DNA from 2 places in the Methylobacterium sp. 1973 genome. Region 2 is predicted to be linked to the other one. Evidence: predicted binding sites of a transcription regulator. Region 2 holds the regulator's gene; the other holds the start of a gene.
The links. The regulator LexA, encoded in region 2, represses DNA repair genes until DNA is damaged. The targets are predictions, from matches to a motif close to TGTTCNNNNTGTGTTCNG.

Region 1 (3,887 bases), on a different contig from region 2:
CGTCCCGGGCATAGGCCACCTTGGAGCCCTGCTGCAGCCGGTAGAGCGGCGGGATCGCGAGGTAGAGATGCCCGCGGTCGATGAGCTTGGGCATCTGGCGGTAGAAGAAGGTGATCAGCAGCGAGGCGATGTGGGCGCCGTCGACGTCGGCGTCCGTCATGATGATCACCTTGTCGTAGCGCAGGTCGGCCTCGCGGAAGGCCGCGCCGGTGCCGCAGCCGAGCGCCAGGGTGAGGTCGGAGATCAGCTGGTTGGCGCCGAGCTTGTCCCGGCTCGCCGAGGCGACGTTGAGGATCTTGCCGCGCAGGGGCAGGATCGCCTGGGTCGCCCGGTCGCGGGCCTGCTTGGCGGAGCCGCCGGCCGAATCGCCCTCGACGATGAAGATCTCCGAGCCGGCGGTGCCGGCGGCCGAGCAATCGGCGAGCTTGCCGGGCAGGCGGAGCTTGCGGGTGGCGCTCTTGCGGGCGACCTCTTTCTCCTGGCGGCGGCGCAGGCGCTCCTCGGCCCGGTCGATCACCCAGTCGAGCAGCTTGTTGGCCTGGGCCGGGGAGGCGGCGAGCCAATGGTCGAAGGCGTCGCGCACCGCCGTCTCGACGATGCGCTGGGCCTCCACGGTGGCGAGCTTGTCCTTGGTCTGGCCCTGGAACTCGGGCTCGCGGATGAAGACCGAGAGCATGGACGCGCAGGTCGCCATGACGTCGTCGGTGGTCACCGCGGTCATGCGCTTGGCCTGGTTCACGCGCTCGGCGTGCTCGCGCAGGCCCCGGAGCAGGGCGACCCGCAGGCCGGCCTCGTGGGTGCCGCCCTCGGGCGTCGGGATGGTGTTGCAGTAGGAATGCGAGAACCCGTCCTCGGCGACCATCCAGGCCACCGCCCATTCCAGCGACCCGTGCGAGCCCGGCTTGGTGATCTTGCCGGAGAACATCGCGTCGGTGACCAGCTCCTTGCCGTCGATGTCGCGGGCGAGATAGTCGCGCAGGCCGTCGGGGAAGCGGTGCACGGCTTCCGCAGGTACGCCCTCCAGCCCCTCGAGGAGGGCGGGGGCGCAGCGCCAGCGGATCTCGACGCCGCCGAACAGGTAGGCCTTCGAACGCGCCATCTTGAACAGGCGGCGCGGGTCGAATTTCAGCGAGCCGAAGATCTGCGCGTCCGGGTGGAAGCGGACCCGGGTGCCGCGCCGGTTCTGCACCCGGCCGATCAGCTCCAGCGCGCCCTGCGCGTGGCCCCGCGAGAAGGTCTGGCGATACAGGGTCTGGTTGCGCGCCACCTCGACCTCGAGGAGGTCGGAGAGCGCGTTCACCACCGAGATGCCGACGCCGTGCAGGCCGCCCGAGGTCTCGTAGACCTTCGAGTCGAACTTACCGCCGGCATGCAGCGTGGTCATGATGACCTCGAGCGCCGACTTGCCGGGAAATTTCGGATGCGGGTCGACCGGGATGCCGCGGCCGTTGTCGGTGACCACGAGGGCACCGGTCTCCTCCAGCTCCACCTCGATGAAGCTGGCATGGCCGGCCACCGCCTCGTCCATGGAGTTGTCGATCACCTCGGCGAAGAGGTGGTGCAGCGCCCGCTCGTCGGTGCCGCCGATATACATGCCGGGGCGGCGCCGGACCGGCTCCAGCCCCTCCAGCACCTCGATGTCGGAGGCGGTGTAGCCGGAATCGGGCTCGGCCGCTGCGAGCGCCGTCACGGAGGCCGTGGCATCCAGGCGCCGTCGCGGCTCCGGCGCGCGAGAGGGGGCTGTCGAGGCGGCCGCCTTGCCGCCCGGTCCGAACAGGTCGCGGGCCGGATCGCTCACGCGCGGCCTCCGCGGGCGCGGCGCATCGGCCGGCTCGGATTCGCGCAGACGGGTCTTGGGTCGTGGAGCATGCGCCTTCATCCCCGCATGATAGCGGAACAAAACGTAAACATCAAAACCGTTCGCCCCCAGGCGACGCGGCCGCACCATCGCATGCTGCGGCGCCGCGAGCGAGGGCCGGAACCGCCCCGACCCCCGAGGGGGCCAGGCGGCCCGTCATCAAGACGTTGCACAACGATGGGTTAAGGCTTTCCCGTGACCAGCCTGTTCGACCTCCGCAGGCCGCCGCCGGAACAGACCGGGACGATCGACGTTGACGGCGGAGATAAATCTTGACCGTGGTCAGGGAGCCGCAGCCCATGAGCGATGCCGCGATCGAGGCCCGCCGCCTCACGTTGATCCGCTTCGAGCACGCGGCCGGCGCCGCCTTCGGCTGCGACGACGACGCGGCCGGCGTGCCGCCCGGCCGGGCGCTCATGAATTCCACCACGATCGCGCTGGCGACCTTCGCGACGGCGCTCGCGGCAACCATCACCTACCTCGTCTGAACCGGGCGGCCGGACCCGGAAACCGGGACGTGCATCCCGTTCTCCGCGTCGGTCTGCCCCTGTCCCCCACCGCTGCCGGGAGAGCAGCGCAGGACCGCGTGCCCGCCCTGGACACGGACCGGCGCGGCTGACGCGCCTTGCACCCGGCGAGCGGGTGAAGGCCGCCTGGACCTGTCTGCGTCAGCCGGCGCCCGTCTTCTTGGCCGCGGTCTTCTTGGCGGCGGGCTTCTTCGCTGCCGTCTTCTTGGCCGCCGGCTTGGCGCCGCTCGCCGCGCGCGTCGCGGTCTTCCGGACAGCGCCCCGTTTCGCCGGCTTGCCGCCGCCCGAGGCACGCTTGGCGTTGACCAGGGCGATCCCCTCGTCGAGCGTCAGCGCCTCGGCGCTCATGGTCTTCGGCAGCGTGGCGTTCACCTCGCCGTCGGTGACGTAGGGGCCGTACTTGCCGGCCTTCACCACGAGGTCGCGCCCGCTCGCCGCGTCCGTGCCGAGCGGGCGGCCGGGATCGGCAGCCGGACGGCCGCGGCCGCCGCCCTGCTCCTTGGCGACGATCAGGTCGATGGCGCGGTTGCCGCCGATCTCCAGCACGTCGTCGTCCTTGCCGAGATTGGCGTAGGTCTTCCCATGCTGCACGTAGGGCCCGAACCGGCCGAGATTGGCCAGGATCGGCTCGCCGGTCTCGGGGTGGCGCGCCACCTCGCGGGGCAGCGCCAGCAGCGCCAGCGCCTTCTGCAGGTCGACCGCCGAGGGACTCAGCCCCTTCGGCAGGGAGGAACGCTTCGGCTTCTCCGCCCCCTTCTCGGTGGAGGCCTCACCGAGCTGCAGGAACGGCCCGAATCGGCCGTCGCGCAGCGTCACCGGCAGACCGGTGGCGGGATCGTCGCCCAGCACCCGGACGCCCGGCTGGCCGCCCTCGGCCGAGGAGCCGTCCCCCTCGCCCTCGACGCCCGAGGCTGAGAGCTGGCGGGTGTACTTGCACTCGGGATAGTTCGAGCAGCCGATGAAGGCGCCGAACTTGCCGAGCTTCAGCGACAATTGTCCGGTCCCGCAGACCGTGCAGGTGCGCGGGTTCGAGCCGTCGCCCTTGTCGGGGAAGATGTGCGGCCCGAGGAGGCCGTTCAGCGCCTCCAGCACGTCGGTGACGCGCAGCTCCTTGGTCTCGCCGATCGCCGCGGAGAAATCGCGCCAGAAGTCGCGCAGCACCGCCCGCCAGTCGATCTCGGCATTGGAGACGCGGTCGAGCTGCTCCTCGAGGTCGGCGGTGAAATCGTACTCGACGTAGCGCCGGAAGAAGCTCTCCAGGAAGCCCGTGACGAGCCGCCCCTTGTCCTCCGGCTGCAGCCGCTTCTTCTCGATCTTGACGTATTCGCGGTCGCGCAGCGTCTGGAGCACCGCCGCGTAGGTCGACGGGCGGCCGATGCCGAGTTCCTCCATGCGCTTCACGAGGCTCGCCTCGGAATAGCGCGGCGGCGGCTCGGTGAAGTGCTGGGTCGAGCTGATCCGCTCGCGGGTGAGCGGGTCGCCGGCCTTCATGGGCGGCAGGC
Region 2 (3,887 bases):
CCCATTGCGCGCTCCTCTGGCCGATCAAGAAGATCGCGGCCGGCTTCGCCATGGTCGGCGTCACCGCCTACTGCGCCTTCTCGGGCTGGGACATCGCCGCCGAGCGCTCGCTGATCATGACCCTGATCATGCTGGGCGCGATCCTGGTGGACCGGCCCGCCCTGTCCATGCGCAACCTCGCCCTCGCGGCGCTGATCGCCCTGGCCCGGGAGCCGGAGGGCCTGCTCGGCCCGAGCTTCCAGATGTCCTTCGGCGCCGTGGCCGGGCTGATCGCCTGCGCGCGGCTGATCGACGGGCGGCTGTTCGTGCGCCACGGGGCGGGCCGGCTCGGTCGGCTCGTCGGCAGCGGCCTCTCGGCGGTCACCGGGACCCTGGCCACGACCCTGGTGGCGCAGGTCGCGACCGCGCCCTTCGCCACCTACCATTTCCAGACGATCCAGCCCTTCGGCCTCGTCGGCAACGCCCTGACCCTGCCGCTCGTCTCCCTCGTGGTGATGCCCTCCGCGGTGATCGGGATCCTCGCCTATCCCTTCGCCCTCGACCGCCCGATCTGGTGGCTGATGGGTCAGGCGGTGGGGGGCATGCTCGCCGTCTCCCATTGGATCGCCGGGTTCGAGCGGGCCATCGTGGTCGTACCGGCCTTCGGCACCGCGGCGCTGTTCCTGCTGACCGCGGGCCTGCTGCTCGCGACGTTACCGGCCTCCCGCCTGCGCTGGCTCGCCGTGCCGCCGATCCTGCTCGGACTCGTCGTCGCGGCCCGACCCGACCGCTACGACCTCTATGTCGATCGGCAGGGTGCGGGGGCCGCGGTGCGGGGGCCGGACGGACGGCTCGCGGCCCTCGGCAGCCCGTCCGGCTTCGTTCTCGAACAATGGCTGAAGGCGGACGGCGACGGACGGGGAGCCGGGGCACTGATCGTCCGATCGGGCAGCGGCCGCTGTGACCGGCTCGGATGCACCGCGCGCCTGCCGGACGGACGGGCGGTCGCCCTGGTCCGGGACCGGCGGGCCTTCCCGGAGGATTGCGCCCGCGCCGCGGTGCTGATCACGGGCCTCGTGGCCCCACCGTCCTGCACCGGCCCCCTGGTGATCGACCGGCGCGTCCTGGCCGCCCAGGGCGCCGTCGCCCTCAGGTCCGACGGCGAGAGCTTCGTCGCCCGTCACGCCCGGGCCGATGGCCGCGCCGTGCCCTGGCGACCACGCTCGGAACACGGGCCGGGATCACCACAACCGGTCACCGCGCCCTCCGCGGAGGCCCGCGCCTCTGACGACGGGGCGACAACGCCTCCGGAAACCGATGCGTCGGGCGGGGACCTCGCCCCCGGCAACGCGCCGGCCGAGCCGCTTCAGTAGCGGCGGACGAGGCTGACGAGGCGGCCCTGGATCCGGACCCGGTCCGGCCCGAGGACGCGCGTCTCGTAGGCCGGGTTGGCGGCCTCCAGGGCGATCGAGGAGCCGCGGCGGCGCAGACGCTTGAGCGTCGCCTCCTCGTCGTCGATCAGCGCCACGATGATGTCGCCGGTATTGGCCGTGTCCTGCTTGCGGATCACCACGAGGTCGCCGTCGAGGATGCCGGCCTCGACCATCGAGTCGCCGCGCACCTCCAGGGCATAGTGCTCGCCGCCGGCCACGAAATCCGGCGACAGGGTGATGGCATGGCTCTGGTTCTGGATCGCCGAGACCGGCGTACCGGCGGCGATCCGGCCCATCACCGGGATCGAAATGGCACGACCGGCGTCGTCGATCATCCGCGTGCTGGCCGGGGCCGGCGGATGCTTGGACTTGCCGCCCTCGACCACGCTCGGGGTGAAACGGCGCGGCTCGGCCGGGGCCGAAGATGGGGCCGAAGATGGGACCGTCTGGCTCAGGCTCTCGGGAATGCGGATCACCTCGATGGCGCGCGCCCGATTCGGCAGGCGCCGGAGGAAGCCGCGCTCCTCCAGGGCCGTGATCAGCCGGTGGATGCCGGATTTCGACTTGAGGTCGAGGGCGTCCTTCATCTCGTCGAAGGACGGCGGGACGCCGCATTCCTGCATCCGGCTCTGGATGAAACGCAGGAGGTCCAGCTGCTTGCGCGTGAGCATCGAAGGGGGACTCGCGGCTTGGCAGACCGCCCCGTGACGGTCTCTGAAACAAATCACGAACAGGTTAAACGTTCCGCAAGTGTTCCGCAAGGGCGGCACCGCTACGCTTGGCGCGTCGCTCCGCGCTCGCGGGAGCAAGGTCGAGAAACGCATTGACGGCGCAAGCGGAGCCGTTTCAATGCACCGCGGCGCCCCGCCGGGAAGGCGGCGGATCCGGGCCGCGGGCTGGGACCCTCTTGGGATGACGAGGATGCGACGACCCGCAGCTCTGCTGCCCCTCGGCCTCGCCGCCCTCGGCCTCGCCGGCTGCACCACCGGGTTCTCCTACATCTCGCGGAACTACGTGGCGCTCACCCCCCAGGTGGTGACGATCGGCTGCAAGGAGCCCTACGAGGTCTACGACAACCGGCAGATGCGCCGGATGCTGATCGTCTCGAACGCCCTGCGCGAATATACCGGCTGCAACCTGAGCGAGGCCCGGATCGATCCGGAGCCGGACGCCACCCGGGTGAAGCGCTTCCGCACCGCCGCTCGGGCCTATCTCGACGAGACCGTGCGCGAGGATTGCCGGATCACCGGCGAGACCGTGTTCGATCCGCTGAAGACCGAGTTCGCCTACGCCTGCGACACGCCGATCGAGAAGCGTGGCACCGTGGTCCCCCGCCTGCCGGGCCGCAATCCCGGTCTGGCCCGCTGACCGACCGGCGGCGCGCCGTCAGGCGCCCGGCTTCGGGAAGGTCCGTTCCGCCGCGTCGCCGGCGGCGGCGAGCAGGGCGCGGGCGAAGGCCCGGGCTTCCGCCCGGTCGAGAACGATCGCGGCGGTGACCGGCGCGCCGCCGAGGTCGGCCAGGGCGAGTTCCAGGCGCACCCCGTCGGGCACGGCGGTCGCCTGCAGGCTCCAGCCGGAGCCCCGATCCGTGCTCTCCGCCATCACATGTCCCTCCCGCCTGCCCCGGGAAAACGCCGCAGGCGCCCGCCGGAACCGGCCGTGCGCGGGACTGTTCCCGAGCCGTGCCCAGCGCTTCCCTGCCTCGCCTGTCCGCTTACCTCAAGGCCGCAGGCCCCGGACTCGTGGTGATGCTGGCCGATACGGATGTCGGAAGCCTCATCACGGCGGCCCAGAGCGGGGCGCGTTGGGGCTATTCGCTCCTGCTCCTCCAGATCCTGCTGGTGCCGATCCTGTACGTCGTCCAGGAGCTGACGGTGCGGCTCGGGACCGCCACCGGACGCGGCCACGGCGCGTTGATCCGGGAGCGCTACGGGCCGGTCTGGGCCTGGATCTCGTACGGCGGCCTCGTGGTCGCCGGCATCGGCGCCATCGTCACGGAATTCTCCGGCATCGCCGGCATCGGGGACCTGTTCGGGGTGCCGCGGCTCGTGAGCCTCGGCCTGCCGGCCTGCCTGCTCCTGGGGCTCGTCTTCACCGGCAGCTACCGGCGCGTCGAGGTCGTGGCGATCGTGGTCGGCCTATTCGAGCTGGTCTTCGTTGGGCTCGCCGTAGCGGCGCGGCCGAACCTGCCCGAGATCGTCGCCTCCTTCGGGCACATGCCGCTGGGCGACGGCCAGTTCCGGGTGCTGATCGCGGCCAATATCGGCGCGGTGATCATGCCGTGGATGATCTTCTACCAGCAGTCGGCGATCGTCGATAAGGGCCTGGGCTGGGAGCACGCGCGGCGCTCGCGGCTCGACACACTCGTGGGTGCGGTGGTCTCGCAATGCGTGATGGGCGCGATCCTCGTCGCCACCGCCGCCACGATCGGCAAGGCCGGGCAGGGCAGCGCGAAGGGGCTGGAGACCGTCGGCG

Region 1: a site for LexA is predicted at 1,893-1,910, ahead of parE (DNA topoisomerase IV subunit B). Genes of this name have one in related genera too.

What each region holds. Positions count from the first base shown of each region.
Region 1 covers NZ_JBEPLA010000008.1:288,462-292,348, forward strand. Annotated here, with positions in the region: gene parE (DNA topoisomerase IV subunit B) at 1-1,798, opposite strand, end outside; gene ABIC70_RS17800 (hypothetical protein) at 2,158-2,346, shown strand; gene topA (type I DNA topoisomerase) at 2,527-3,887, opposite strand, start outside.
Region 2 covers NZ_JBEPLA010000002.1:585,818-589,704, reverse strand. Annotated here, with positions in the region: gene ABIC70_RS06820 (ComEC/Rec2 family competence protein) at 1-1,352, shown strand, start outside; gene lexA (transcriptional repressor LexA) at 1,346-2,083, opposite strand; gene ABIC70_RS06810 (hypothetical protein) at 2,334-2,780, shown strand; gene ABIC70_RS06805 (hypothetical protein) at 2,799-3,014, opposite strand; gene ABIC70_RS06800 (NRAMP family divalent metal transporter) at 3,095-3,887, shown strand, end outside.